DNA from 3 places in the Streptomyces sp. NPDC059002 genome. Region 1 is predicted to be linked to each of the others. Evidence: riboswitches for the same ligand, from Rfam matches in the RefSeq annotation. Region 1 holds a riboswitch; each other region holds the start of a gene.
The links. Region 1 has a riboswitch for cobalamin ahead of metE (5-methyltetrahydropteroyltriglutamate--homocysteine S-methyltransferase). Riboswitches for the same ligand answer to the same signal wherever they lie in the genome.

Region 1 (9,368 bases):
CGCACCATGGCGTGGGTGAGGGCGTTGAGCGCCCGCGGCCGGTTGAGCGTGATGTGGGCCGCGCGGCCCTCGGTCCTGAGCAGCACCTGGTCGTCGGGGGCGGTCATCGGAACGCCTCCGTCAGGCCGCGGGCCACGATGACACGCATGATCTCGTTGGTTCCTTCCAGGATCTGGTGGACCCGCAGGTCCCGGACGATCTTCTCGATGCCGTACTCGCTCAAGTAGCCGTATCCGCCGTGCAGTTGCAGGGCACGGTCGGCGACGGCGTAGCCGGTGTCGGTGGCGAACCGCTTGGCCATCGCGCACAGGTGCGGCGCGCCGGAATCGCCGCGGTCCAGGGCCTGCGCCGCCTGGTGCACCAGGGCGCGGGCGGCGGCGAGTTCGGTCGCCATGTCGGCGAGCCGGAACTGCAGGGCCTGCGCGTCGAGCAGCCGGGCGCCGAACGCCTCCCGCTCCGCGAGGTGGGCGAGACTGCGGTCGAGGGCGCTGCGGGCGCCGCCGAGCGAGCAGGCGGCGATGCCGAGCCTGCCGCCGTTCAGGCCGTTCATGGCGATCCGGAAGCCGTCGCCCGGCCCGCCGAGCAGCCGGTCGGCGGGGATCCGGACGCCGTCGAGGACCACCTGGCGGGTGGGCTGGGCGTTCCAGCCCATCTTCTTCTCGTTCGCCCCGAACGACAGGCCCGGGTCGTCCCGTTCGACCAGGAAGGCGGAGACCCCGTCGGGTCCCGATCCGTCGGTGCGCGCCATGACGACGTACACCTGCGCGGCGCCCGCGCCGGAGATGAACTGCTTCACCCCGTCGAGTACGTAGTGGTCGCCGTCGCGCACCGCGGTGGTGCGCAGGGCTCCGGCGTCGGATCCGGCCCCCGGTTCGGTGAGGCAGTAGCTGCCGAGGTCCTCCATGGCGCACAGGCGGGGCAGCCACCGGGACCGCTGGTCCTCGTCGCCGTATGTGTCGATCATCCAGGCGACCATGTTGTGGATGGAGAGGTAGCCCGCGATGGACGGGCAGCCGGTGGCCAGGGCCTCGAAGACGAGGACCCCGTCGGCCCGGGTGAGGCCGCTGCCGCCCGCGTCCTCGCGCACATAGACGCCGCCGAGCCCGAGCCCGGCCGCCTTGCGCAGCACGTCGACCGGGAAGTGCTTGTCCTGGTCCCAGCGCACGGCGTGCGGGGCCAGGTGGTCCTCGGCGAAGTCCAGGGTGGTCTCGACCAGGGCCTGCTGGTCCTCGGTGAGCGATGTGGTGGTCATGGCGCTCATCCCATGGTGGGGATGGTGAAGTTCGCGCCTTCCCTGACCCCGGAGGGCCAGCGCGAGGTGACGGTCTTCGTGCGGGTGTAGAAGCGGATCGCGTCCGGGCCGTGCTGGTTGAGGTCGCCGAATCCGGACCGCTTCCAGCCGCCGAAGGTGTGGTAGGCCACCGGGACCGGGATGGGCACGTTCACGCCGACCATGCCGGTGTCGACGCGGCGGGTGAAGTCGCGTGCGGTGTCGCCGTCCCTGGTGAAGATGGCCACGCCGTTTCCGTACGGGTGCTCGCTGGGCAGGCGCAGGGCCGACTCGTAGTCGGCGGCGCGTACGACGCACAGGACGGGGCCGAAGATCTCCTCGCGGTAGATCCGCATGCGGGGGCTCACCCGGTCGAAGAGGGAGGCTCCGGCGAAGTAGCCGTTCTCGTGTCCCGGCAGGGTGAAGTTCCGTCCGTCGACGACGAGTTCGGCCCCTTCGTTGACGCCGATGTCCACATACCTGCGGACCCGGTCCAGGGCGTCCTTGCTGACCAGCGGGCCGAAGTCGGCGCCCGCGTCGTCGGAACGGCCGATGCGGAGCGCGCCGATGCGCTCCTTGAGCGCGGCGACGAGCCGGTCCGCGGTCTCCTCGCCGACCGGCACGGCCACCGAGATCGCCATGCAGCGCTCGCCCGCCGAGCCGTATCCGGCGCCGATGAGGGCGTCGACGGCCTGGTCGAGGTCGGCGTCCGGCATCACGATCATGTGGTTCTTGGCGCCGCCGAAGCACTGGGCGCGCTTGCCGTGGGCGGCGGCGGTGGCATAGATGTGCGCGGCGATCGGTGTGGAGCCGACGAAGCCGAGCGCGCCGACCCGCGGGTCCTCCAGGAGGGTGTCGACCGCGTCCTTGCCGCCGTTGACGACATTGAGGACACCGGGCGGAAGTCCTGCCTCCAGGAACAGTTCGGCCAGCCGCAGCGGCACGGAGGGGTCGCGCTCCGAGGGCTTCAGGATGAATGCGTTGCCGCAGGCCAGGGCGGGCGCGGCCTTCCACAGCGGGATCATCGCGGGGAAGTTGAACGGGGTGATCCCGGCGACCACGCCGATCGGGGAGCGCAGCGAGTGCACATCGATGCCGGTGCCCGCGTTGTCCGTGAACTCGCCCTTGAGCAGGTGCGGGATCCCGGCGGCGAACTCCACCACCTCCAGGCCGCGTTGCAGGTCGCCGTGCGCGTCGGCCACCGTCTTGCCGTGCTCGGCCGAGAGGAGCCGCGCCAGGGATTCGCGTTCCTGGTCGACGAGTTGGAGGAAGCGCAGCAGGACGCGGGCCCTGCGCTGCGGGTTCCATGCGCCCCACTCCCGCTGGGCGGCGACGGCGTCGGCGATCGCCGCCTCGGTGTCGACCCGGCCCGCGAGCGGTACGCGGGCCTGTACGGAACCGGTGTTGGGGTCGTACACGTCGCCGAAGAGGCCCGACGTGCCTGAGGTGTGCTTGCCGCCGATGAAATGGGTGAGTTCACGGACCACGGTGAGCCTGCTCTCGTCAGGTGGGGATCCGGGGATGGCACGGCGCACCGGCGAACGGCGCCCTGTGGGGCGCGTTCGGGTCGGGGCCGCGGGACGCGAAGGCCGAAGAGCCGTCGCGGAGCATGTGGTCGGCGTACGCCGCGGCCGGGATCCCGTGCGGGGCCGGTGAGTTGGCGTACGTCGTCCTAAGAGGTGGCGGGTGCCGCCGCTCGCTCCGCCGGATCACCTGGGTCGTGGGTTCGGACCGGTGCCATGCGTGTCTGCTCCATCCTCGTGGACAACACGGAACACCCCGCGGCCGGTATCCTGACTCCCGGATCGACGCACGCTCCCCCGCCTTCCCGACGGACACGACGTCCTTCGGTGGCGCGTTGTTCGGCGAGAACGCACTCCCCGGTCACAGTGGCGGGACCGCGCCGGATTCACACCGGCTTCCCTGACACCGCGGGCCTTGCCCAGGACCATATAGTTGGACGTCCTAGTAAGTCCACCCCGGCCCGGTCCTCCGGCCCCGACGGGCCGCGGCGGCTGCGCAGTTGGCCCGGTCCGTGTCCCATCTCACCGTCCCGGAATGTGATCAAGGCTGCCCAAGACGGTGGCCCGGCCTCTAGGGTGGCCCGTGCAGCTGGTTCGCCCTGCCCGCCAGGCAGGCGCGTCGCAAGAGGGAACCCGGTGGGAATCCGGGACTGCCCCGCAGCGGTGAGTGGGAACGACCGCCGTCATACGCACTGGATCCGCCGGATCCGGGAAGCGACGGCCAGTAGGAATCTGCCCCGGCAGACGCGCCCACGAGTCCGAAGACCTGCCCGTTGCCCGTACGTGACCGATCACGTGCGGACATCCCGGTGACCTCGTGGGCGGGTCGGCGTACACACCAGACGGAGAACGGCGTCATCGGCGCGAGTTCGGCCCGTCCGGTTCGTCACCCCTTCGCGTCCGCGTCCCGTCCCGGGATGCTCAGGAGTCATCTCGCGAAGGAGATTTCCGTGACAGCGAAGTCCGCAGCCGCGGCAGCACGGGCCACCGTGTACGGCTACCCCCGCCAGGGCCAGAACCGCGAACTGAAGAAGGCCATCGAGGGCTACTGGAAGGGCCGCGTCACCGCGGACGCCCTCCGGGAGACCGCGGCGGACCTGCGCCGCTCCACCTGGCGGCACCTGGCCGACACCGGCATCCACGAGGTGCCGACCGGTGACTTCTCGTACTACGACCATGTCCTGGACACCAGTGTCATGGTCGGCGCCGTCCCCGCCCGGCACCGGGCGGCCGTCGACGCCGACACCCTGGACGGGTACTTCGCGATGGCGCGCGGCACCCAGGACGTGGCGCCGCTGGAGATGACCAAGTGGTTCGACACCAACTACCACTACCTGGTGCCCGAACTGGGTCCCGATACCGTCTTCACCGCCGACTCCACCAAGCAGGTCGGCGAGCTGACGGAGGCCCTCGCCCTCGGCCTCTCGGCCCGCCCGGTCCTCGTCGGCCCCGTCACGTATCTGCTGCTCGCCAAGCCCGCGCCCGGTGTGGCCGCCGACTTCGAGCCGCTGACCCTCCTCGACCGGCTGCTGCCCGTGTACGCGGAGGTGCTCGCCGACCTGCGCGCCGCCGGTGCCGCCTGGGTGCAGCTCGACGAGCCGGCCCTGGTGCAGGACCGCACCCCGGCCGAACTCAACGCCGCCGCCCGCGCCTACCGCGAACTCGGCGCCCTCACCGACCGCCCCAAGCTCCTCGTCGCCTCCTACTTCGACCGGCTCGGCGACGCCCTGCCCGTCCTCGCGAAGGCCCCGATCGACGGCCTGGCCCTCGACTTCACCGACGCGGCGGCCGCGAACCTCGACGACCTCGCCGCCGTCGGCGGCCTGCCCGGCAAGCGGCTCGTCGCCGGTGTGGTCAACGGCCGCAACATCTGGATCAACGACCTGGAGAAGTCCCTGGCCACCCTGGGCACGCTCCTCGGGCTCGCCGACCGGGTCGACGTCGCCGCCTCCTGCTCCCTCCTGCACGTGCCGATCGACGCCACGGCCGAACGGGACATCGACCCGCAGATCCTGCGCTGGCTGGCCTTCGCCCGGCAGAAGACCACCGAGATCGTCGCCCTGGCGCGCGGTCTCGCCCAGGGCACCGACACCATCGCCGCCGAACTCGCCGCCAACCGCGCCGACCTGGCGTCGCGCACCGGCTCCGCGATCACCCACGACCCGGCCGTACGCGCCCGCGCCGCCGCCGTCACCGACGCCGAAGGACGCCGCTCGCAGCCCTACGAGGAGCGGGCCGCCGCCCAGCGCTCGCACCTCAAGCTGCCGCTGCTGCCCACGACCACCATCGGCTCCTTCCCGCAGACCACCGAGCTGCGCACCGCGCGCGCCGACGTACGCGCGGGCCGCATCGACACCGCCGGGTACGAGGAGCGGATCAAGGACGAGATCCGCGAGGTCATCTCCTTCCAGGAGCAGACCGGGATCGACGTCCTCGTGCACGGCGAGCCCGAACGCAACGACATGGTCCAGTACTTCGCCGAACAGCTCACCGGCTATCTCGCCACCCAGCACGGCTGGGTCCAGTCGTACGGCACCCGCTATGTGCGCCCGCCGGTCCTGGCCGGGGACATCTCGCGCCCCGAACCGATGACGGTGCGCTGGACGTCGTACGCCAACTCGCTCACCGACCGGCCGGTCAAGGGCATGCTCACCGGCCCCGTCACCATGCTCGCCTGGTCCTTCGTCCGCGACGACCAGCCGCTCGGCGACACCGCGCGCCAGGTCGCCCTCGCCCTGCGCGACGAGGTCAACGACCTGGAGGCGGCGGGCACTTCGGTCATCCAGGTCGACGAGCCCGCCCTGCGCGAAACCCTGCCGCTGCGCGCCGCGGACCACGCCGCCTACCTGGACTGGGCCACGGAGTCCTTCCGCCTCACCACCAGCGGCGTCCGGCCCGACACCCAGATCCACACCCACATGTGCTACGCCGAGTTCGGCGACATCGTCCAGGCCATCGACGACCTCGACGCCGACGTCATCAGCCTGGAGGCCGCCCGCTCCCACATGCAGGTCGCCCGCGAGCTGGCCGAGCACGGCTATCCGCGCGAGGCCGGGCCCGGCGTCTACGACATCCACTCCCCGCGCGTGCCCGACGCGGACGAGGCGGCCGCCCTGCTCCGCAAGGGACTTGAGGCCATTCCCGCCCAGCGCCTCTGGGTCAACCCCGACTGCGGCCTGAAGACCCGCGGCTGGCCCGAGACCCGTGCGTCCCTGGCGAACCTGGTCGCCGCCGCCCGCACGGTCCGCGGCGAACTGCCCGGGTCGTGACGACCGGGTGACTCCCGGGGCCGGGGCGCCTTCTGGTGCCCCGGCCCCGTGCCTTCGCCCCACTCACGTCTGGGGCGCCGCCCTCGACGGCAGCACGGCCACGGCCTGGGTCCCGGACGGCCCGCGCGGCCACCTGACGACGGACCTCGCCAGGCCCGTCCGCGTCCAGAAGGTCACCCCCACCTGGAACGGCACCGCGCGCGGCCCGGTGACACCCGGCTCGCCCGGTACGTGCGGGTGACGGTGCGCGGCGTGGAGGGGGCCAAGGAGCATCCGGGGATCGCGGAACTCACGGTGCGCCGGGCGGATGGGACGGGAGATGCCACTTCCCGGACGGGAGGTGTCACATCCCGGGGTGCGGCGGTGTCTTCATGTCGTACAGGCCGGAAGGCCACTGACGAAGGAGCACACGATGACACCGCGTATCCCCAAGGCCGAACTTCCCGCCGAGATGAAGGAGGCCCTGATCAAGCAGCTCGGTGCCGTGCCCGAGCCCTTCGAGGTGGTGTTCCACAACCCCGCCGTCGCCACCTCCAACCAGGAGTTCGCGGCGAAGGTGGCGGAGTGGGATGCCGTCGACGAGGGGCTCAAGACGTTCGCGCACATGACGGTGGCGTCGCTGATCGGCTGCAGCTGGTGCCTGGACATCAACTACTTCGCCGCGTCGAACCAGAACCTCGACCTGGCGAAGGCGAGCCAGGTGCCGAACTGGCGTGCCTCCGATGTGTTCACCCCGCTGGAGCGCGAGGTGATGGAGTACGCCGAGGCCATGTCGAGCACGCCGCCGACCGTCTCGGACGAGCTGTCGGCGAGCCTGCTCACGCAGCTCGGCCCGGCAGGACTGGTCGAGCTGACCGTGTTCATCGGGTTCGCCAACCTCGCGGCCCGGGTCAACACGGCGCACGGGATCACGTCGCAGGGCTACTCCGAGTCCTGCACGATCCCGCTGGCCGAGCGTCCCGCCGCGGCCGAGGTTGCCTGACCGCATGCCGCACGAGTCTCATGACGTGATGACCGATGATCCGTTCGTCACCCATCGCAGCCTGCTGTTCACCGTCGCCTACGAAATGCTCGGCTCCGCGGCCGACGCGGAGGACGTGCTCCAGGAGACCTGGCTGCGCTGGGCCGACGTCGACCGCTCCCAGGTGCGTGAGGCGCGGGCGTATCTCGTCCGCGCCGTCACCCGCCAGTCCCTCAACCGGCTGCGCACGCTGGCGCGCAGCCGCGAGGACTACGTGGGCGAGTGGCTGCCCGAGCCGCTCCTCACCAGCCCCGATGTCGCCGAGGACATCGAGCTCGCGGAGAGCGTGTCGATCGCGATGCTGACCGTGCTCGAGACGCTCGGGCCGGTGGAGCGGGCCGTGTTCGTGCTCCGCGAGGTCTTCGAGATGCCGTACGGGGAGATCGCCGAGGCCATCGGGAAGTCCCCGGCCGCGGTGCGGCAGATCGGCCGGCGGGCCCGCGAGCACGTGGCGGCCAGGCGGCCGCGGGTGCGGGTGAGCCGGGCGGAGCAGCGGGCGGTGGTGGACCGCTTCCTGGCGGCGTTGCGCACGGGGACGCTGCAGGACCTGATGGAGGTCCTGGCCCCGGACGTGGTCCTGGTCGCCGACGGGGGCGGGCGCGTGTCCGCCGTGCTGGCACCGGTCCACGGGGCCGACGTGGTGGCACCGATGCTCGCGCGCGCCCAGCAGGTGGTGGACGCGCTGGAGACGACGACGGTGTGGCTCAACGGCGAGCCCGCGGGTCTGGTCGCGTTCGACGGGGTACCGGCCGCGCTGAGCGTCGAGGTGGCGGACGGGCGGATCACCCGCCTCTATGTGGTGCGCAATCCGGAGAAGCTGACGCGCATGGACGTGCTGGCCGAACTCTCCCGGTAGGGCGGGATGTTGCTCCACGGTGCGGGCCTGGCGTCGTGAGGGTTCCGGGCGGTCTCGGCCGCCGCCCGGAACAGCGCGCCGCCGTCCGCTCCCCGCCGACCGCTACTCTGCGCGACGGTATGGCCAATGACATAATCACGGGGCCCTCTGCCGCCTCACTCGCGTCAGCGATCTCGCACACGCTGGAGTCATGCATGACGTCTACGTCCTCCGGAAGCCGCATCGACACGAGCAGGGCGCACCCGGCGCGCGTCTACGACTGGCTCCTCGGCGGCAAGGACAACTATCCGGTCGACCAGGATGTGGCCGAGAAGCTGCCGCCGGAAGCGCGCCTGAACGCCATGCGCAACCGGGCGTTCATGCACCGCGCGGCGGCCTGGCTCGCGGGCAACGGCATCGACCAGTTCCTCGACATCGGCACGGGCATCCCGACGGAGCCGAATCTGCACCAGATCGTGCAGGGCATCGTGCCGTCCGCGCGGATCGCCTACGCCGACAACGACCCCATCGTGCTGCGGCACGCGGAGGCGCTGCTCGTCAGCAGCCCCGAAGGCGGCACCGACTACATCGAGGCCGACGTACGACAGCCCGGGGCGATCCTCGAACACGCCCGTACGTTCCTGGACTTCGAGCGGCCCATCGCCCTTTCGATGATCGCGCTGATGCACTTCATCACCGACGAGGAAGACCCCTACGGCCTGACCAGGACGCTCGTCGACGCGCTGCCCTCGGGCAGCTACCTCATGTTCTCCCACGGCACCACCGATGAGCACCCGCACCTCGTGAAGTCGGTGACCGCCACGTACCGCAAGGGCGAGATCCCGTTGCGGATGCGGACGCGCGCCGAGGTCGAGCCGTTCTTCGAGGGCCTGGAACTCCTTGACCCGGGGCTGGTCACGGCGACCAGGTGGTACAAGGAATCGCCCGCGCCCGCCGAGGAGTTGAGCGGCTTCTACGTCGGCGTCGCGCGCGTGCCGTAGGGCGGCCCCGGCAGACAGTTCTTCCTTTCCGAGGACAAAGCATGGACGCGCTCCGGCGCCGTCTCTACGCTGAGCGTCGCTCTGCCACGGAAATCTGCGTAACCCATGCCGGAACCACGCAGGAGGAAGAGTGAAGCCACGCCCCACGCCGTTGCCGGGCCCGTCCCGCCCCTACGGCCCGTCCCACCGCGGCGCCCGAAGATCCACCGGTCTGCTGCTCACCGGACTCCTCTGCGGCGGACTGCTCACCCCCGCGGCGGCCGCGCGGGACGATCCGCGGCCGTTCGCGGACCTGCCGCCGCAGGAACCCGGCGTCACCCTGCGGGTGTTCGACGTCCAGACCCCGCTGAAGAAGCTGTGCGACCTCAAGCCCGCACAGACCCCCAACGTCGACAAGCTGATCCCGACGGCCGACTGGACGTCCACCGACGGCTTCGGGTTCAGCGACA
Region 2 (9,368 bases), on a different contig from region 1:
TCGTCCTGAACCCCTCCCGGGCCGCGTCCAGAGCGGTGGCCCGCACGCAGTGGTCCGTGGCAAGCCCCACCACGTCCACCTCCGTGATCTCCCGCTCCCGCAGCCACTCCGCCAAGGAGACCCCGTTCTCGTCGACGCCCTCGAACCCGCTGTAGGCCGCCGAGTGCGCCCCCTTGTCGAAGACCGCGTCGATCGCGCCGGAGGCGACGACCGGGGCGAAGTTCGGGTGGAAGCCGATCCCCTCCGTGCCCGCCACGCAGTGCGGCGGCCAGGAGTCGACGTAGTCCGGGCTCGCGGAGAAGTGGCCGCCGGGGTCGATGTGGTGGTCGCGGGTGGCCACGACGTGCCGGTAGCCCGCCGGGGCCTGGCCGATGAGCTCGGTGATGGCGGCGGCCACGTCCGCACCGCCGGCCACCGCGAGGCTGCCGCCTTCGCAGAAGTCGTTCTGCACATCGACGACGATCAGTGCGCGGCGCATGGCGGGTGTCCTTCGGCTGGGAGACTACGAGCGTAGGGAATTCAAGTAGGTTGCGGGAAGGGGCAATTGAAGCGTCCGGCGCCGGATCAGGCGTACTCGGTGGGGATGACCGCCTCGCCCCGCGACAGCTGCGTCGCGGACAGCGGAAGCCCCGCACGCGCGGCGGCGTGCCGGTCGCGGACCGCGTCGAGAGGCTCGCGGGCGACGACCTCGCCGCCCTTGACCAGCTCGACCAGGAGCTGCCGGTCGGCGAGCGCCGTCGGCACGGGCCCGGTGCCGACGACCTCGGCCTCGGCGACGCCGTGCTCGTCGGTCCTGCGCGCGGCCCACTTGCGGCCGCCCATGGACGTCTTGGCGCCGAGCGACTTCTTCGCGACGGGTTCGAGGGGGGCCTTGGGGTCGCCCGAGTGGGCGCGGGCCACCAGCTTGTAGACCATGGAGCAGGTGGGGTGCCCGGATCCGGTGACGAGCTGGGTGCCCACGCCGTACGCGTCGACGGGCGCCGCGGCGAGGGACGCGATGGCGTACTCGTCGAGGTCCGAGGTCACGACGATCTTCGTGTGGGGGGCGCCGAGCTCGTCCAGCTCCTTGCGCACCCGGTGGGCGACGAGCAGCAGGTCGCCGGAGTCGATGCGGACGGCGCCCAGCTCGGGCCCGGCGATCTCGACGGCGGTGCGGACGGCCTCGGTCACGTCGTAGGTGTCGACGAGCAGGGTCGTGCCGCGGCCGAGCGAGTCGACCTGGGCGCGGAACGCGTCGCGCTCGTTGTCGTGCAGGAGTGTGAAGGCGTGGGCGCTGGTGCCGACGGTGGGGATGCCGTAGCGGAAGCCGGCCGCGAGGTCCGAGGTGGTCGCGAAGCCTCCGACGTAGGCGGCGCGGGCCGCGGCGACGGCGGCCAGTTCGTGGGTGCGGCGTGCGCCCATCTCGATCAGCGGGCGGTCCCCGGCGGCCGACGACATGCGCGACGCGGCGGCCGCGATCGCGGAGTCGTGGTTGAGGATGGAGAGGATCACGGTCTCCAGGAGCACGCACTCCGCGAAGGAGCCCTCGACCCGCAGGATCGGCGAGCCGGGGAAGTAGACCTCGCCCTCGGGGTAGCCCCAGATGTCACCGCTGAAGCGGTACGAGGAGAGCCACTCCAGGGTCGCCTCGTCGACGATGCCGCGCTCGCGCAGGAAGCCGATGACGTCGGCGTCGAAGCGGAAGTTCTCGACGGCGTCGAGAACCCGGCCCGTTCCGGCCACGACTCCGTAGCGCCGTCCTTCGGGCAGTCTGCGGGTGAAGACCTCGAAGACCGAACGCCGGTCACCCGTGCCCGCCTTCAGGGCGGCCTGCAGCATCGTCAGCTCGTACTGGTCCGTGAAGAGCGCTGTCGACGGAACATCCACCGGCAGGCCAAGGTCCGCTGTGTTCATACGAGGGATGCTACCCCCAATTTCGTCACTCTGACGATTTCCTCGCCCCCGAGGAGGCCATTTGTGCGAGGCCCCCCTGTGGATGGCAGCATGGGACACGTGAGTACGGCTCCCGCAGAGATCACCCGCCCGGAATCGGACGAAGAGGTCTTCGTCGTTCCCGAGCCGGACGTCCCCTGGATCACGCTCGTGCACAACGATCCGGTCAACCTGATGAGTTACGTGACGTATGTGTTCCAGACGTACTTCGGGTACTCGAAGGGCAAGGCCACGAAGCTCATGATGGACGTGCACCAGAAGGGCCGTGCCGTCGTCTCCAGCGGTACCCGCGAGGAGATGGAGCGCGACGTACAGGCCATGCACGGTTATGGCCTGTGGGCCACCCTCCAGCAGGACCGGAAGTAGCGACGCAGCCGATGCCAGGACACTTCGAACCGATCCCCGGGGGCGGCGCCGCCGTCGCGCTCGACGAGGTCGAGATCTCCATCGTCCGTTCCCTCGCCGTGCAGCTCCTGGAGCTGATCGGCCCCGGACCGGGCGGTGAGCCCTCCGACGACCCGCTCGCCGAACTGTTCGCCGAGGGTCCCAGCGAGCCGCCCACCGACCCGGTGATGATGCGGCTGCTGCCCGACGCGTACGGCGGGCCCGGCAGCGAGCACGGCGCGGACGACCCGGAGGAACTGCGGGCGCACTCCGCCGAGTTCAGGCGTTTCACCGAGAACGACCTGCGCGCCAAGAAGCGCGACGACGCCCTCGTGGTGATCCGCTCCCTCGACTCGATGACGGCGTCGGGCGAGGGCGGAGCTGTCCTGAAGCTGTCGGTCGAGGAGTCGCGGCACTGGCTCGGCGCCCTCAACGACCTCCGTCTGGCGATCGGCACGCGCCTGGAGGTCACCGACGAGGAGGACGCGGATCTGCTGTTCCGGCTGCCCGACTCCGACCCCCGCAAGCCGATGGTGATGGCCTATCTGTGGCTCGGCGGACTGCAGGAGACGCTGGTCGGGACGCTGCTCGGCTGAGTTCTCCAGCACGGGGCGCGTTTTGGCCGGTCGCGCGGTTCCTCATGCCCCTTCGGGTGCCGTTCGCTCAGCGGACGCTCAAATCCAAATAACGATCGCGTCACGGCATTGCCCTCTTATGGAGCGCCAAGGGAAGTTTGTCCGCTTCTCCTAGTGGTGTGCGCCACACGTGGCTCAATCGATCACTGTTGCCCCCGTGATAAATCTTCACGACCACTCGGTGACGCCACCCATGTCGCCGGGGGCGCTCGGGCCGGCAGACCGTCGGCAGCACTCCATCCATATCCGGGGGGATCAGGACCTGATCCGCAGCCACAACGCAGATGTGCGGGCGCGGATCAGCATGGAGAAAGGCGTCACCATGACCTCAGTGCAGGTCGAAGAGCAGCACGACGAGCACGGCGGCAATGGGGTCGTGCAGGGCTCGTCCGGCGAGGGCGAGGGATATCAGCGCGGGCTCGGGGCCCGGCAGATCCAGATGATCGCGATCGGCGGTGCCATCGGCACCGGCCTGTTCCTCGGCGCGGGCAAGGCCATCCACAAGGCCGGACCGAGCCTCATCCTGGCGTACGCCATCGCGGGCCTCGTCATCTTCTTCATCATGCGGGCGCTCGGCGAGCTCCTCATGTACCGGCCCGTGTCCGGCTCCTTCTCGGAGTACGCGCGTGAATTCATGGGCCCGTTCTTCGGATTCGTGACCGGCTGGACGTACTGGCTCTTCTGGGTCGTCACCGGCATCACCGAAGTCACCGCGGCCGCCCAGTACATGCAGTACTGGACACACGGCTCCGTGCCGCAATGGGCGTACGCCCTGATCTTCACGGTCATCCTGTACGGCGCGAACCTCATCTCCGTGAAGCTCTTCGGTGAGCTCGAGTTCTGGTTCTCCATGGTCAAGGTCACCGCCATCATCGGCATGATCCTGATCTGCATCGGCATCCTCACCATCGGCTTCTCCGACGCCGGTGACACCGCGTCCGTCAGCCACCTGTGGAACGACGGCGGCTTCTTCCCGAACGGCATCGGCTCCACGCTGATGACCCTGCAGATCGTGATGTTCGCCTTCCTCGCCGTCGAGCTGGTCGGCGTCACCGCGGGCGAGTCCAAGGACCCGAAGACCGTCCTGCCCAAGGCCATCAACACCGTGCCGTGGCGCATCGCCGTCTTCTACGTCGGCGCCCTGATCATGATCCTGTCGGTCGTCCCGTGGACCTCCTTCAAGCCCGGCGTCTCGCCGTTCGTGAAGGCCTTCGAGGAGATGGGCCTCGGCGTCGGCGCCGCCATCGTGAACTTCGTGGTCCTCACCGCCGCGCTCTCCTCCTGCAACTCCGGCATGTACTCCACCGGCCGCATGCTGCGCGACCTGGCGCTCAACGGCCAGGGCCCGAAGTTCTTCACCAAGCTCACGAAGAACGGCCTGCCGCTGATCGGCACCACGGTCTCCGCCGCGTTCATGCTGTTCGGCGTCTGGATCAACTACCAGTGGCCGGGCGAGGCGTTCAACTACGTCGTCTCCTTCGCGACCATCTCCGGCATGTGGGCCTGGATCATGATCCTGGCCTGCCAGATCCGCTACCGCCGCAAGGCCGACCGCGGCGAGCTGCCGCAGTCCACCTTCCGTGCCCCGGGCGCCCCGTTCACCAGCTGGTTCGCGCTCGCCTTCATCGGCATGGTCATCGTGATGATGGGCGTCGACAAGGACGCGCGGATCTCGCTGTACGCCGCGCCGGTCTGGGCCGCGATCCTGGTCGTCGCCTACCAGGTCCTCAAGCGCCGCAACCCGCAGGCCGCGGCCTTCAACAAGCGGAAGACCGGTGTCTCCGACAGCGTCTCCGTCACCAAGGACTGATGTCGCCAAGGACTGATGTCCTCAAGGGCTGATGTCACCGAGGACTGAGCGGCTCCCCAAGGCCCCTGTCCAGCATTCGGGCCCTCGCGTACCACACTTCGGTACGCGGGGGCCCCTCTGCTTATCCTGGCTGCCATGCTGACCATCACCCAGGCCCTCCAGGACCAGATCGTCGCGCACGCGCGCCAGGACCACCCCGACGAGGCGTGCGGCGTGGTCGCGGGTCCCGCGGGCACCGGCAGGCCCGAGCGGTTCATCCCGATGCTGAACGCCGCGCGCTCGCCCACGTTCTACGAGTTCGACTCGGGTGACCTGCTCAAGCTCTACCGCGAGATGGACGACCGCGACGAGGAGCCGGTGATCGTCTACCACTCGCACACGGCGACCGAGGCGTACCCCTCGCGCACCGACATCACGTACGCCAACGAACCCGGCGCGCACTACGTCCTGGTCTCCACCGCGGACACCGACGACGCGGGTCCCTTCCAGTTCCGCTCGTTCCGGATCGTGGACGGCGAGGTCACCGAGGAAGACGTGCAGGTCGTCCAGGCATACTGATACTGACCCACGATCGCCCCCAAGCTCTTAATGAGCAGGGGGGACCCCCATTTTGAGGCGGCAGGAACAGGAAGCCGGTGCAAGCCCGGCACGGTCCCGCCACTGTGACCCCACCCCCTTGCCACGTGCCGGGGCGGGGAAGTCAGGAACTGACCTGCCGCCTTTCTCCACACGACGCAGGGGACGCGGAAATCCCCTGGAGGAGGCAGCACCAGTCATGCCCCGCCCGATACGCGCCCTGGCCGCCGCGGCCCTGCTCGTCCCGCTCGCCGCGTGCTCCTCGCCGGACTCCGGCGGTGACGCGAAGCCCGCCGCCAAGGCCGCCGGATTCCCGTACACCGTCACCAACTGCGGTGTGCGGACGACGTACGACGCACCTCCCGAGCGCGCCGTCACCATGAACCAGCACGCCACCGAAGTGATGCTGGAACTGGGCCTGCGGGACCGCATGGCGGGCACCGCCTACCTCGACGACAAGGTCCTGCCGAAGTACGAGAAGGCGTACGAGGCCATCCCCGTGATCGCCAAGGAGTACCCCTCGTACGAGAAGCTGCTCGCCGCCAACCCCGACTTCGTGTACGGCGGTTACTCGAGCGCCTTCCTCGCGGGCGACGGCCGCGGCCGCCCCGCGCTCGCCAAGTCCGGCATCAAGAGCCGCCTGAACATCGAGGGCTGCGCGAAGCGCCCCGTCACCATGGACGACGTCTTCCGCGAGGTCCGCGAGGTCGGCGCCACCTTCGGGGTGCGGGATCGGGCCGACACGTGGGTCCGCGGCGCCGAGCGCGAACTGGCCGCCACGACCGAGCAGTTGAAGGGCAAGAAGCCCCGGTCCGTCTTCGTCTACGACAGCGGCGACAAGACGGCGTTCACCGTGGGCGGCCGCGGCATCGGCAACGACATCATCAAGCGCGCGGGCGGCCGCAACGTCCTCGCCGACGTCGACAAGTCCTTCGCCGACGCCTCCTGGGAGACGGTCGTGGACCGCAAGCCGGAGACCATCGTCATCCTCGACTACGGCGCCACGTCCGTCGCCCAGAAGAAGAAGCGCCTCCTCGACGACCCGGCCCTCGCCGACGTCCCCGCCATCAAGAACAAGCGCTTCGCGGTGCTTCCCCTTTCGGACATGGTCACAGGAGTACGAGCACCAGAGGCGGTGAAGAAGCTGGCGGCGCAGCTGTGAAGGCGCAGGGTGTCCAGCCCGTCCGGCGTTTGAGGACGAGCCCGAAGGGCGATGGGCGCAGGTCACGGGGACAGCACCTCGTGATCCTGACGGCGCTCACCGCAGCCCTCGCGGCAGCGATCGTCGCCGGGTTGGCCCTCGGTTCCGTACGCATCCCGCCAGGGAACGTCATCGAGATCCTCACGGGGAACGCGGAACCCTCCCCGTTCCGCACGATCGTGCTGGACGTCCGACTCCCCAGAGTCCTGCTGGGCGCCACCGTCGGCGCGGGCCTCGCGGTCATCGGCACCGTCCTGCAGGCCCTCGTCCGCAACCCCCTCGCCGACCCGTTCCTGCTGGGCGTCTCCTCGGGCGCCTCCGTCGGCGCGGTCGGCGCGATCGTGCTCGGCGGCACCTTCGGCGTCGGCTCGGCGCTCGCGACGACCGTCACCATCCCCGCGGCGGCCTTCGCGGGCGCACTGATCGCGCTGGTCCTCGTCTACGCCCTGGCGCGCAGCGGCGGCGGGTTCGCGACCGGCCGCCTGATCCTCGCCGGAGTCGCCGTCTCGTACATCCTGACCGCCCTGACCAGCCTCATCCTGGTCACTGCGGACAGCGCGGACCACCTCAAGGAAGTCCTGTACTGGACGCTCGGCGGCCTCGGCAGCGCCCGCTGGGACATGCTCGCCCTGCCCTGCGTCGCCCTGGTCGCCGGCACGGCCCTCCTGATGGCGCTGGCCCGCCCCCTCGACCTGCTGCTCGTCGGCGAGGAGGGTGCCACCGTCCTCGGCCTGGACACCGCCCGCTTCCGCGCCGCCGTCTTCGTCCTCGCCTCGCTCCTGACCGGCGTCCTCGTGGCGTACAGCGGGGCCATCGGCTTCGTCGGCCTGATGGTGCCGCACGCCGCCCGCATGCTGGTCGGCGCCGCGCACCGCCCGCTGCTCCCGGTGGTGGCGCTGATGGGCGCGGTGTTCCTGGTCGTCGCCGACCTCGCCGCGCGCACGGTCGCCGCGCCGCAGGACATCCCGGTCGGCGTGCTCACCGCGCTGACCGGCGGCCCGTTCTTCCTGTGGCTGCTGCGGCGGCGTACCGAAGGAGTCCCGGCATGAACCAGTCACCGCCCGCCGGTGAACTGCGCACCGAGTCCCTCTCGTACGAAGTGGGCGGCAGGCTCCTGGTGGACGGCGTCGACCTGACCGCCGCACCCGGCGAGACCGTCGGCGTCGTCGGCCCCAACGGCAGCGGCAAGACGACCCTGCTGCGCTGCGTCTACGGCACCCTGCGCCCCACCCACGGCCGCGCCCTCCTGGACGGCGACGACCTGGTGGCGATGCCCGCGAAGGCGCGCGCACGGCGCCTGGCCACCGTGCCGCAGGACGGGCAGGCCGCGTTCGAGCTGACCGTCCGGCAGGTGGTCGCCATGGGCCGCTCCCCGCACAAGCGCTTCTGGGAGGCGGACACGGCGGCCGACGAGGAGCTCGTGCGGGCGGCGCTCGACCGGGTCGGCGTCGCCGCGCTCGCCGACCGCGCGTTCCCCTCGCTCTCCGGCGGCGAACGCCAGCGCGCCCTGATGGCCCGCGCCCTGGTGCAGCGCCCCACCCTCGTCGTGCTCGACGAGCCCACCAACCATCTGGACATCCGCTATCAGCTCGAAATCCTCTCCCTGGTAAGGGACTTGGGCACGACGAACCTGCTCGCCCTGCACGACCTGAACCTGGCCGCGTACTACTGCGACCGCCTCTATGTCCTGGACGGCGGCCGCCTGGTCGCCTCGGGGGCGCCCAAGGAGGTGCTCACGGCCGAGCTGCTCGCCACCGTGTACGGAGTGACGGCCGAGGTCAGCACCCATCCGGTGACCGGTGCGCCGACCGTCGTCTATCTGCCGCCGCCCGCATCCTGAGCGGATTCCGTCCACCAGCTGAGATCACATTCCGGGATCCGGACCGGGAATCGATACGATGACCGCATGGTTCCTCATGACGTGAGCGAAGAGACGAAGAGCGCACCGCCCGTGCTGCTTGTCGCGCGCCTGCACGTCGACCTGTGCCGCCTCGCCAGCGCGATCTGTTCCCGCTGAACCGTTCCGCCGCACGGCCGTGTGCCGCGGCGTCGCACCCTCGTACGCACCACCGCAAGGATCAGGGCCGCCGCGCGCCCGCCACCCGCATTCCGCCCCCCGACAGGAGCCCTCAGCCATGGCCATCGAGGTCCGCATCCCGACCATCCTCCGCACCTACACCGACGGCGAGAAGGCCGTCCAGGGCAGCGGAGACACCCTCGCCGAGCTCTTCACCGACCTCGACTCGCGGCACGCGGGCATCGCCGAGCGCATCGTCGACGACGGCAAGCTGCGTCGTTTCGTGAACGTGTACCTGAACGACGAGGACGTCCGCTTCCTCGACGGCATCTCCACCAAGCTCGCCGACGGCGACAGCGTCACGATCCTGCCGGCCGTGGCCGGCGGCATGGTCTAGGCCCGATCCCGGATGCCTCGCTACGACTCCCCGCTCGCCGCGGTCGGCAACACGCCGCTCGTCCGCCTGCCCCGACTGTCCCCCTCGGACGACGTCCGGATCTGGGCCAAGCTGGAGGACCGCAACCCGACCGGCTCCATCAAGGACCGCCCGGCCCTCCACATGGTCGAACAGGCCGAGAAGGACGGCCGGTTGACGCCCGGCTGCACGATCCTGGAGCCGACCTCCGGCAACACCGGCATCTCGCTCGCCATGGCGGCCAAGCTCAAGGGCTACCGCATCGTGTGCGTCATGCCGGAGAACACCTCCCAGGAGCGGCGCGACCTGCTCGCCATGTGGGGCGCCGAGATCATCTCCTCCCCGGCGGCGGGCGGCTCCAACACCGCCGTACGCGTCGCCAAGGAGCTGGCCGCCGA
Region 3 (9,368 bases), on a different contig from region 1:
GGCGGCCACCGTGCCGGAACTGCGCGTCCCGGCCGGTACCGCGGCCCGCCGTCCTACCGGTCCGTCCGGGTGCGGCCCAGCTGGGAGATGAGGTGGATCCGCAGCGCGAGCTGGATCTCCAACGCCCGCTCGGGGGTCTCCCAGTCCCGCCCGAGCAGCGCGCCGATCCGCTCGATGCGCTGCACCACGGTGTTGACGTGGACGTGGAGGAGGCCCTTGGCGCGGATGTGGCTTCCGTTGACGGCGAAGTACGCCTGGAGCGTCCGGACGAGTTCCGTTCCCCTGCGCTCGTCCCAGTCGAGGACGGGGCCCAGGATCCTCTCCACGAAGCCGCTGGTGTCCTGTTCCTTGCCCAGCAGCACGCCGAGGAATCCGAGGTCCGCGGCGCAGGCTCCGTCGCCGGTCAGGCCGAGTACCCGCATGGCGCTCAGACAGCGGCGGGCCTCCAGGTGGAAATCGGGCAGCGCGGCCGGCCCCTGGCAGGGTCCGGCCGCGACCACGCTCACGGGTTCGCCGAGTCCTTGGGAGAGGTGTTCGGCGGCGGCGCGTGCGGCCTGGCCGGGCTCGGTGCCGTCGTCCGGGACGAGCATGACGACGTGCTGCTCGTACTCGCAGCACAGACCCTCGCGGCCGAAGAGGTACTGCTGGGCCCCGGCCGTGAGCCTGCCGTCCGCATCCGCGTCGGACTCGGCGACGAGCATCAGGTGCGGCCGGGTCAGATCCACGCCGAGGCGGCGGCCGCGCTCGGCGAACAGCGCGGGGTCGCGGCCCGCACCGTCGAGGAGGTCCGTGAGCAGTTCGCCGCGCACGCGGTTCTCGGTCTCGGCGACGGTGCGGCGCAGCAGCAGGAGCAGCGCGGTGATGGTGCCCGTGCGCTCGAACAGGCGGCGGTCGGGGCCTTCCAGGTCCGGGCGTCCGTGGAAGGCGAGACTGCCGAGGAGTTCCTGTCCGGCCAGGACGGCGCAGTGCCAATGGTCGCCGTGGCGCACGGAACGGCCCTCGGCGCGGGCCCGGGCGACGGCCTGGGACAGGGCGTCGGAGTCGGGTGCGGGGGAGTTTTCCCGACCGCCCGCCCGGGCGAGGACGTCACCCCTCGGGTCGAAGATGGTCAGTCGGCCGCCGAGGAACTCGGCCACCGCCGCGGCCACTTCGGACACCTCCGAGCCGTGCAGCACCAGGTCGGTCAGCCGGTCGTGGGCTTCGGCGGCGCGCTGCATCGCGGCCGCGTGGTCCTGGATGACGGTGTTGGCCTCGGTGAGCTCCGCCGCCGCGGTCCGGGCGTCGTCGAGCGTGCGGGCGGTGTCGATGGCGATGGCGGCGTGCGCGGCGAGCGAACCGAGCAGGGCCACCTCGTCGGGCGAGAAGCTGCGCGGGCCGCGGTCGGCCGCGAAGAGCACGCCGATGACGTTGCGGTTGCCCGCCGGGCCCGAGCCGAGCAGCAGCGGTACGCCGAGGATGGCGACAAGGCCTTCGTCCAGGACCCCGTGGTCGATGGTCTCGGTGTGCTGGAACCGTTCGTCCGTGCGGTAGTCCGGGGACGCGTAAGGGCGCATGGACTGGGCCACGAGGCCGCCGAGGCCCTCACCGAGGTTGAGCCTGAGCTCCTGGAAGGCGACCGAGACCGAGCCGTCGGTGACCCGCATGTAGGTGTCCTGGGCGGCCTCGTCCACCAGGGTCAGGTAGGCGGTGTCCGTGCCGAGGAGTGTTCTGGCCCGGCGGACGATCGAGTGCAGGACGGCGTCGAGATCGCGCAGCGCGGCCAGATCGCTCGCGGTGTCGAACAGCGCGGTCAGTTCGGCCTCGCGACGGCGCTGGCGGCGGAGCACCTTGCGGACCCCGAGAGCGGTCGACACCGCCCTGTCGATCTCCTTGACGTCGCGGTCGTCGATTCCGTCGGCGCGGGCCCGCGCGGCCACCGCCGTGTACTCCTCGGCGGAGGCATCCGTGGCAAGCAGCTCCATCAGGTGACGGAGTGCGGTGGTGGCGGCAGCGGTGGTCTGGGACATGGAGCGAACCTCGGGCAGGGCGGGTGCGCGCGTCGTCGCGCGCACCCGCGGATACGGGGGACACGGGGCACGGTCAGTGGGCGGTCCAGCCCCCGTCCAGCGGCAGCGAGGCGCCGGTGACGAACCCGGCGTTCTCGGAGCAGAGCCACAGCACCGCCGAGCCGACCTCCTCCGGTTCGATGAGGCGCTTGACGGCGCTGCGCTCCAGCATGATCTTCTCCAGTACGTCCGACTCGGCGATGCCGTGCGAGCGGGCCTGGTCGGCGACTTGGGCCTCGACCAAGGGGGTGCGGACGTAGGCGGGACTCACGCAGTTCGACGTGACGCCGTGGGCGGCCCCCTCCAAGGCTGCGACCTTGCTCAGCCCCTCCAGCGCGTGCTTGGCGGCGACGTACGCGCCCTTGAAGGCGGAGGCCCGCAGCCCGTGCACGGAGGAGATGTTCACGACGCGGCCCCACCCTTGCGCGTACATGTGGGGGAGGGTGCGCCGGATGATGCGGAACGGGGCCTCGACCATGATCTTCTGGATGAGGGCGAAGCGGTCGGGCGGGAATGCGTGCAGCGGCGCGACATGCTGGAGCCCGGCGTTGTTGACGACGATGTCCACGTCGGCGGGGAGACCGTCGACGGCCGCCATGTCGGAGAGGTCGGCCACGCGGGCGACGCCGCCGATCTCCTCGGCCACCCGCTCGGCGGCCTCCGCGGCCAGGTCGACGACGTGCACATGGGCCCCGGCGTCGGCGAGGGCGACGGCGCAGGCCCGCCCGATGCCGCTCGCGGCGCCTGTCACCAGGGCGGTTCGCCCCTTGAGGAAGCGGTCTGCGGGAGCGAAGGACGCATCGGGGCCGACGGCGCGGACGGCGTCGCCCTCAGTGGTGCGGGTGCTGTTCATGGCCTTCACGGTAGGCAGCGGGCCCGGGTCCGGACATGGCGTGAGGCGCCATGCCCGACGGCGAACGGGTGGGTGGGGAACACATGGTGAGCGTACGCGGCACGAGGTCACCGCCCGGTGCGGTCCCTCGTCGTGCTCGTGCCCGTGCTCGTGCCCGTGGGGCGACATCCCTGAACTCGCCCGCGTGACGGCCGAGTCGGATAGCAGGGCGGCCGGGGCCGCGCAATCCGTGTGCCGGCGCGGGCCGTACCCGCGCATGTGGTGCCCGCGACCATGGTGGCGGGACGGGGCGGACCTTACGGTTCCGAACCACGCCCGGTGCTTCCGGCGCGGCATCGCACATCACACCGCCGCGTCGGCGACCCCGAGACGCCGGGCGTGCATCGACATCAAGGAGTGTTCCGCATGTCTGTCCCCCCACATCACGCGCGGCCACGAGGACGGTGGGGCCGTCTCACGGCAGGTCTCGTCGCCGTCGCCGCCCTCGCCCTCCCGCTCGTCCTCACCGGTCCCGCGCAGTCCGCGAGCGCCGCGGTCGGCCTCACGCCGGTGTCCGGCTTCGGCTCCAATCCCGGTGCTTTGAAGATGTACGTGTACAAGCCCGCGTCGCTGCCCGCGCACGCGCCCGTGGTCGTCGCGCTGCACGGGTGCACACAGAACGCCCAGACGTACGCCGACCACTCGGGCCTGCCGGACATGGCCGACCGTGACAAGTTCATCCTGGTCCTCGCCGAGACCACCCTGTCGAACAACCTCAACAAGTGCTTCAACTGGTTCCAGTCGACCGACAACCGGCGCGACCAGGGTGAGGCCCTCTCGATCCGGCAGATGGCCGACCACGCCGTCTCGTCCTACGGCGGCGACGCCGAGCGGGTCTTCGTCACCGGCCTGTCCGCGGGCGGTGCCATGACCTCGGTCATGCTGGCCGCCTACCCCGACGTCTTCTCCGCGGGGGCGATCGTCGCGGGCCTGCCCTACAACTGCACGAAGGGCAGCACCCCCTTCCAGTGCATGAGCCCGGGAGTGGATCTGAGCCCGGGCGAGTGGGCCCAGCGGGTGCGTGACGCATACCCGTCGTACGGGGGGCCGTGGCCGCGCACCGCGATCTGGTACGGCGACAAGGACACGACGGTCGTACCGCGCAACGCGACCGAACTGCGCGATCAGTGGACGGAGTTGCACGGGCTCTCCCAGACTCCGACCCGCAGCTCCACCATCGGCCCCAACGCGACCCAGCACGACGAATACGTGGCCTCCGACGGCACGGTGGCCGTCGAGGTCAACAAGGTTCCCGGCATCAACCACGGCACTCCCGTCGACCCCGGGACCGGCCCCGAACAGTGCGGCAGCACCGGCGCCCCGTACTTCCTGGACTCGATCTGCTCCAGCCACTGGATCACGAAGTTCTTCGGACTCGGCGGCTAGCGGCACTCCTCACTCGGCGCTGACCCCGGCGAGCATCGCGACCTCTTCCCCACGGTAGTTCGCGCCGCCGCGGCGTGCCTGGCCCTGTCACCCCCAGGACCGGGGAGGTACTGGCTGGCCCGGCGCCCGGTCGGCAGCATGGCCGACGACCCCCGAGCCGACCCCCGGCACAGCAAGGAGCACCCTCATGTCGACCTATCTGCTGGTACACGGCGCCTGGCACAGCGGACAGTGCTGGGAGCGGGTGATCCCGCTCCTGGCGTCCGCCGGACACCGGGTGTTCGCGCCGTCGCTGACCGGCCACGGCGACAAGGCCCATCTGCTCGGCCCCGATGTGGGGCTCGACACGCACGTCGACGACATCGTCGGGCTGATCGTCGAGGCAGACCTCACCGAGGTGATCCTCGTGGGACACAGCTACGCGGGACTCGTCATCTCCTCCGTCGCCAACCAAGTCCCCGCTCGCATCGGCGAGTTGGTGTACCTCGACGCCATGGTCCCCGAGCACGGCGAAAGCGCGGCCGACGTCCAGCCCGCGACCCGGGCCCTGATCGACCGCGCCGTGCGCTCCGAGAGCGGCTGGCGGGTTCCGCCGCTCCCCGAAATGCCGCCGCCCGCGGGCCTGTTCGGCGTCACCGACCCGGCGGACGTCGCCTGGCTGCGCTCGATGCTTTCCGACCAGTCGGTGCGCTGCCTGCGGCAACCGGTCCGACTGGACGCCCCGGCCGTCGACGCGATCCCGCGGACGCACATCCACTGCGTGGTCGGTGTGCCGGAAGGCATCGTCCGACGGCCGGTCCCCGCGGTGCAGCCCAACGGAACCCCGTCCCAGGTGTGGGAGCTGCGGGCCGGACACGACTGCATGATCACCGCACCGGCGGACCTCGCCGGGCTGCTGCTCAAGCTCGCCTGACAAGAGTCCGACGACGCAACCGGCGCGCATGTCAGGCGGCCGACGAGCCGGAGGGGGGGCGTGCGCGGGCGTGAACGGGAGTGAGGGATGCCATCTTGGCCATGCACGCGACAGGCGGTACGTTCAGTTGGTTATCGACGACGGTACGAAACGGAAGCCGGTGAGAGCCCGGCACGGTCGCGCCACTGTGTGCAAGCGGTCCCCGGAGCGCTTGTGAGTCAGACCCGTTGCCGTCGTCCTGTGCACCACCGAGATGGGACGCGAACTCCCGAGGAGGCCCTGCCATGGCGCAGCACGTCGCCCAGCCGACCGCCACCACCCCTGTCGTACCCGCAAAGCTGCCGTTGAAGGCGATCGCCCCCTGGGCGGTCTTCTTCGGTGTGCTGATGCTCGTCCTGCTGTACTTCGTCGGCGCCGAACAGGGCGCCACCTCCGTGTTCAGCGGCGCGGAGGTCCATGAGTGGGTGCACGACGCCCGCCACCTGCTCGGCTTCCCCTGCCACTGACCAGAGGAACGCCGCGCGCACATGAACTCGACAACCGTAAGAAATCTGCTCGTTCGGGGCATGCTCGCCGGCCTGGCCGCCGGCGTGCTCGCCCTGGTCGTCGCCTACTTCCTCGGCGAGCCGAACGTCGACAGCGCCATCGGCTTCGAGGAGGCCCACGCGGGTCACTCCCACGAGGGCGAGGCCGAACTCGTCTCCCGGAGCCTGCAGTCCACGGCCGGTCTCGCCACCGGCGTCCTCGTCTACGGGGTCGCCTTCGGCGGCATCGCCGCACTCGCCTACTGCTACGCCCTGGGCCGCGTCGGGAACTTCGGCCCGCGCGCCACCGCGCTGCTGCTCTCCGGCTGCGCGCTGCTCGCGGTGTACGTCGTCCCGTTCCTCAAGTACCCGGCCAATCCGCCCGCCGTCGGCAACCCCGACACCATCGGCAAGCGGACCACCCTGTATGTGCTGATGATGGTGCTGAGCGTGCTCCTCGCGGTCGGCGCCACCATCCTGGGCAAGCGGCTCGCCCCCAGGATCGGCACCTGGTACGCCACGGTCGTCTCCCTCGCCGGATTCGCCGTGGTCATCGGGATCGCGTTCGCCATCCTGCCCGTGGTCAACGAGGTGCCGGAGCACTTCCCCGCGGCGCTGCTGTGGCGCTTCAGGCTCTCCGCGCTCGCCACGCAGATCACGCTGTGGGCCGGATTCGGCCTGCTCTTCGGCGAGTTGGCGGAACGACTGCTGCGGCCACGGCCGGTCGCGGCGCCTGGTGAGGTGGTGTCGGCCGGGCGCTGACCCGGTCCGTCGCACCTGGCTCGATCCGTCGTACGCGAGGGTCCCCGGAACCATCCGGGGGCCCTCTCGCGTTGCACAGGAACCACCACGATCAGGCGACGAATCGAGGAGCCGAGTGGCCAGACAACTGCAGCCGCGACACATCACTCTCGGCGGCCGCGACGCGGTGGCCCTGACCCCCGGTGAGTACGAGCAACTGGTCGCGAGCCGACGGCAGATAGGCGGCCAGAGCGCCCGCGTCCGCGTCCTCGCCCAGCAGGCGAAGCGGACCGAACGCCTGGTGCGGGAGCTGGAGTTGCTCATCGGCGACTGCGCGGGGGACACCTGCGGCGCCGAGCCGTCGGCGGACGCCACGTGTGTGCGCTGCGCCGTCGCCGCGGCACTGAGCCGCTACCGGGACGCTCCGGCCCACTGAGTCAACTCCCGTGGGTTCAGGGCGTGTCCAGGGCGTGACCGAGCCGCACGTTCCACCGTCCGGACCTGCCGCTGAACTCCGTGACCGTCAGCGGTGCCACATCGATCCGCCAGAGCGCGGCCGGTGGAGCGCCCGTCGCATGGACCGCCGCGGCGCGCACCACTTCCGGCTCGACGACGGCGACGATCCGTCCGTCGCCGGTCGGCGCGGTGTCGAGCCAGCGCGCGACGCGCGCGCAGAAGGCCGCCACGGACTCCCCGCCGGGCGGCGCGCAGTCCGGATCGGTCAGCCATCGGGCCACCGCCTCCGGCTCCCCGGCGCTCACCTCGTGCAGGGTCCTGCCCCGCCAGCGCCCCATGTCCATGCCGGTCAGCTCCCTGGGCGCGGTCACCGGGCCGAGCCCGAGCGCCTCCGCTGTTCCCCGGCACCGAGGGCTGTCCGAGACGACGATGGCGGAGGCGGCGGGCGCGGACAGGGATCCGGCCGCGGCGCGCGCCGCGGTCAGGCCCCGGTCGTCGAGCGGGGCGCCGTCGTCGAAACGGGCCTCGCGCAGCGACGCGTTCATGGCGGGCGAGACGAACAGGACGCGGCTGGTCACCAGGGGAATCCTTCGGGTACGTGGGGGCGGGCGCGGTCATGCGGGCGGCGGGTTCAGCGGGTGCGGGCATCGACGGGATAGGGGACGTAGGTCCGCCGGTCGGGATCGATGGCGAGCCGCCCACCGGCCGGTGGCCTGGCCCGCTGGGCGCAGTCCCGCCGCTCGCAGATGCGGCAGCCCAGGCCGATGGGGGTCGCCGCCCGTGGCTCGTCGAGGGCGACGCCCTCCGCGTAGACCAGACGGTGCGCATGACGCAGCTCGCAGCCGAGCGCCACGGCGAACTCCGCGCGCGGGGCGTGGTGACCGAAGCCGCCGCGGGTGATGGTCCGCGCCACCCAGAACGAGCGTTTCCCGTCCGGCATTTCGGCGACCTGGGTCAGGATCCGGCCCGGCGCGGAGAACGCCTCGTAGACCGTCCACAGGGGACAGGTGCCGCCGAGCCGGGAGAAGTGGAAGTCGGTCGCCGACTGCCGTTTGGAGATGTTGCCCGCACGGTCCACACGCAGGAACGAGAACGGCACGCCCCGCTGCCCGGTGCGCTGCAGGGTGCTCAGGCGGTGGCAGACGGTCTCGAAGCCGACGCCGAAGCGCGCGGACAGCAACTCGATGTCGTAGCCGACCTGTTCGGCCGTCGAGTGGAAGGACGTGTACGGCATGAGGAGGGCACCGGCGAAGTAGTTCGCGAGCCCGATGCGGGCCAGCGCCGCCGATGCCGGTGACGTCAACTCGGGCGCTGCGGTGGCGAGTCGGTCGAGCAGCGTGCCGTGTTCGAGCAGGCAGAGCTGGGTGGCGAGCTGGAAGGCGCGCTGTCCTTCGCTGAGCCAGGGGGAGAGGAACAGCAGTCCCGCGTCGGGGTCGAAGCGCCGGGCGTCGCCGGAGCCGCCGGGCGCGGCCTGCACGACGCGGATGCCGTGCCGGTCGGTGAGCCGCGCGCCCAACGGCCCGGAGGCACGGCCTGGTTGGAGCTCCAGCGCCTCGGCGAGCCGCTCGGCCTCGGTGTCCAGCGGCTCGAAGTGGTTGTGATGGGCGTAGAAGAAGTCCCGTACCTCGTCGTGCGGTTCACCCGGCGGCAGCAGGGCGGTGCCGCCCGGGTGCGGGGCGGCGAGCGCGGCCGCCTGCTCGGCGGCGTCGCGGTAGCGGCGGTGCAGGGCCACCAGCGCGCGGGCGACCCCGGGGTGATCCCGTGCGGCCTCGCCGATCTCCGTGGCGTCGGGCAGCGGCACGCCGCACGCCTCGTCGGCGAGCGCGGCCCGCAGATCGGTGGCGAGCCGGTCCTCGTCCGCGTCGGAGAAGTACTCCGTGTCCACGCCGAAGACCTCGGCGATCCGGCGCAGCACCGGGCCGGTGAGCGGGCGTTGACCCTGTTCGATCTGGTTGGCGTAGCTGGAGGAGATGTTCAGGGCGCGGGCCATGTCGATCTGGTTCATGCCGTGTTCGCGGCGCAGCCGACGCAGCCGGGCGGGCGCGTAGACCTTCCGTACGGTCTTTCGCTGGGCCATGGCACACCTCGCTCCGCGGGCCGCCCGGTCGGCACGGCGGGGCGGCGGTCCTTGCGAACATAGCATCCGCAGAGTTCGCACATTTCGCAGATTCCCAGCTCAGAGCTGTACGAATTCCACAGCCGCGGACGCTGGCCCGCCCGGCGCCGACGGGGCAGTCTCGCTCTCGTAAGGACCTTCGGGAACCCCCACGAGGAGCGTCGTGATCGAGCACCACGTCCGTGTACACCCCAGCACCGACCGACTGCCGCGCGAGGACCAACTCGCCTGGAAACTCGCCGCCATGGCCACCGCCACCGAAGAACTCGACGCGGACAGCGTCTCCATGGCCGTC

Region 2: it holds a riboswitch for cobalamin, as region 1 does, so the genes downstream of both, ACFWZ2_RS25250 (ABC transporter substrate-binding protein) here and metE (5-methyltetrahydropteroyltriglutamate--homocysteine S-methyltransferase) in region 1, are expected to answer to the same signal.
Region 3: it holds a riboswitch for cobalamin, as region 1 does, so the genes downstream of both, ACFWZ2_RS27345 (CbtB-domain containing protein) here and metE (5-methyltetrahydropteroyltriglutamate--homocysteine S-methyltransferase) in region 1, are expected to answer to the same signal.

What each region holds. Positions count from the first base shown of each region.
Region 1 covers NZ_JBHYJI010000002.1:320,692-330,059, forward strand. Annotated here, with positions in the region: gene ACFWZ2_RS03385 (enoyl-CoA hydratase/isomerase family protein) at 1-107, opposite strand, end outside; gene ACFWZ2_RS03390 (acyl-CoA dehydrogenase family protein) at 104-1,252, opposite strand; gene ACFWZ2_RS03395 (CoA-acylating methylmalonate-semialdehyde dehydrogenase) at 1,258-2,757, opposite strand; cobalamin riboswitch at 3,036-3,238, opposite strand; cobalamin riboswitch at 3,367-3,582, shown strand; gene metE (5-methyltetrahydropteroyltriglutamate--homocysteine S-methyltransferase) at 3,744-6,062, shown strand; gene ACFWZ2_RS03405 (carboxymuconolactone decarboxylase family protein) at 6,475-7,044, shown strand; gene ACFWZ2_RS03410 (RNA polymerase sigma-70 factor) at 7,073-7,939, shown strand; gene ACFWZ2_RS03415 (SAM-dependent methyltransferase) at 8,134-8,919, shown strand; partial or broken gene ACFWZ2_RS03420 (PA14 domain-containing protein) at 9,050-9,368, shown strand, end outside.
Region 2 covers NZ_JBHYJI010000030.1:40,900-50,267, forward strand. Annotated here, with positions in the region: gene ACFWZ2_RS25220 (isochorismatase family protein) at 1-478, opposite strand, end outside; gene ACFWZ2_RS25225 (nicotinate phosphoribosyltransferase) at 565-1,893, opposite strand; gene clpS (ATP-dependent Clp protease adapter ClpS) at 1,984-2,298, shown strand; gene ACFWZ2_RS25235 (DUF2017 domain-containing protein) at 2,310-2,912, shown strand; gene ACFWZ2_RS25240 (amino acid permease) at 3,274-4,761, shown strand; gene ACFWZ2_RS25245 (Mov34/MPN/PAD-1 family protein) at 4,897-5,319, shown strand; cobalamin riboswitch at 5,342-5,492, shown strand; gene ACFWZ2_RS25250 (ABC transporter substrate-binding protein) at 5,537-6,499, shown strand; gene ACFWZ2_RS25255 (FecCD family ABC transporter permease) at 6,586-7,587, shown strand; gene ACFWZ2_RS25260 (ABC transporter ATP-binding protein) at 7,584-8,378, shown strand; gene ACFWZ2_RS25265 (putative leader peptide) at 8,445-8,555, shown strand; gene ACFWZ2_RS25270 (MoaD/ThiS family protein) at 8,674-8,952, shown strand; gene ACFWZ2_RS25275 (PLP-dependent cysteine synthase family protein) at 8,965-9,368, shown strand, end outside.
Region 3 covers NZ_JBHYJI010000034.1:85,625-94,992, forward strand. Annotated here, with positions in the region: gene ACFWZ2_RS27320 (3-oxoacid CoA-transferase subunit B) at 1-91, shown strand, start outside; gene ACFWZ2_RS27325 (helix-turn-helix domain-containing protein) at 54-2,006, opposite strand; gene ACFWZ2_RS27330 (3-hydroxybutyrate dehydrogenase) at 2,080-2,898, opposite strand; partial or broken gene ACFWZ2_RS27335 (alpha/beta hydrolase family esterase) at 3,304-4,320, shown strand; gene ACFWZ2_RS27340 (alpha/beta fold hydrolase) at 4,511-5,236, shown strand; cobalamin riboswitch at 5,335-5,486, shown strand; gene ACFWZ2_RS27345 (CbtB-domain containing protein) at 5,521-5,742, shown strand; gene ACFWZ2_RS27350 (CbtA family protein) at 5,764-6,522, shown strand; gene ACFWZ2_RS27355 (hypothetical protein) at 6,638-6,937, shown strand; gene ACFWZ2_RS27360 (histidine phosphatase family protein) at 6,954-7,535, opposite strand; gene ACFWZ2_RS27365 (short-chain fatty acyl-CoA regulator family protein) at 7,589-9,034, opposite strand; gene ACFWZ2_RS27370 (MmgE/PrpD family protein) at 9,237-9,368, shown strand, end outside.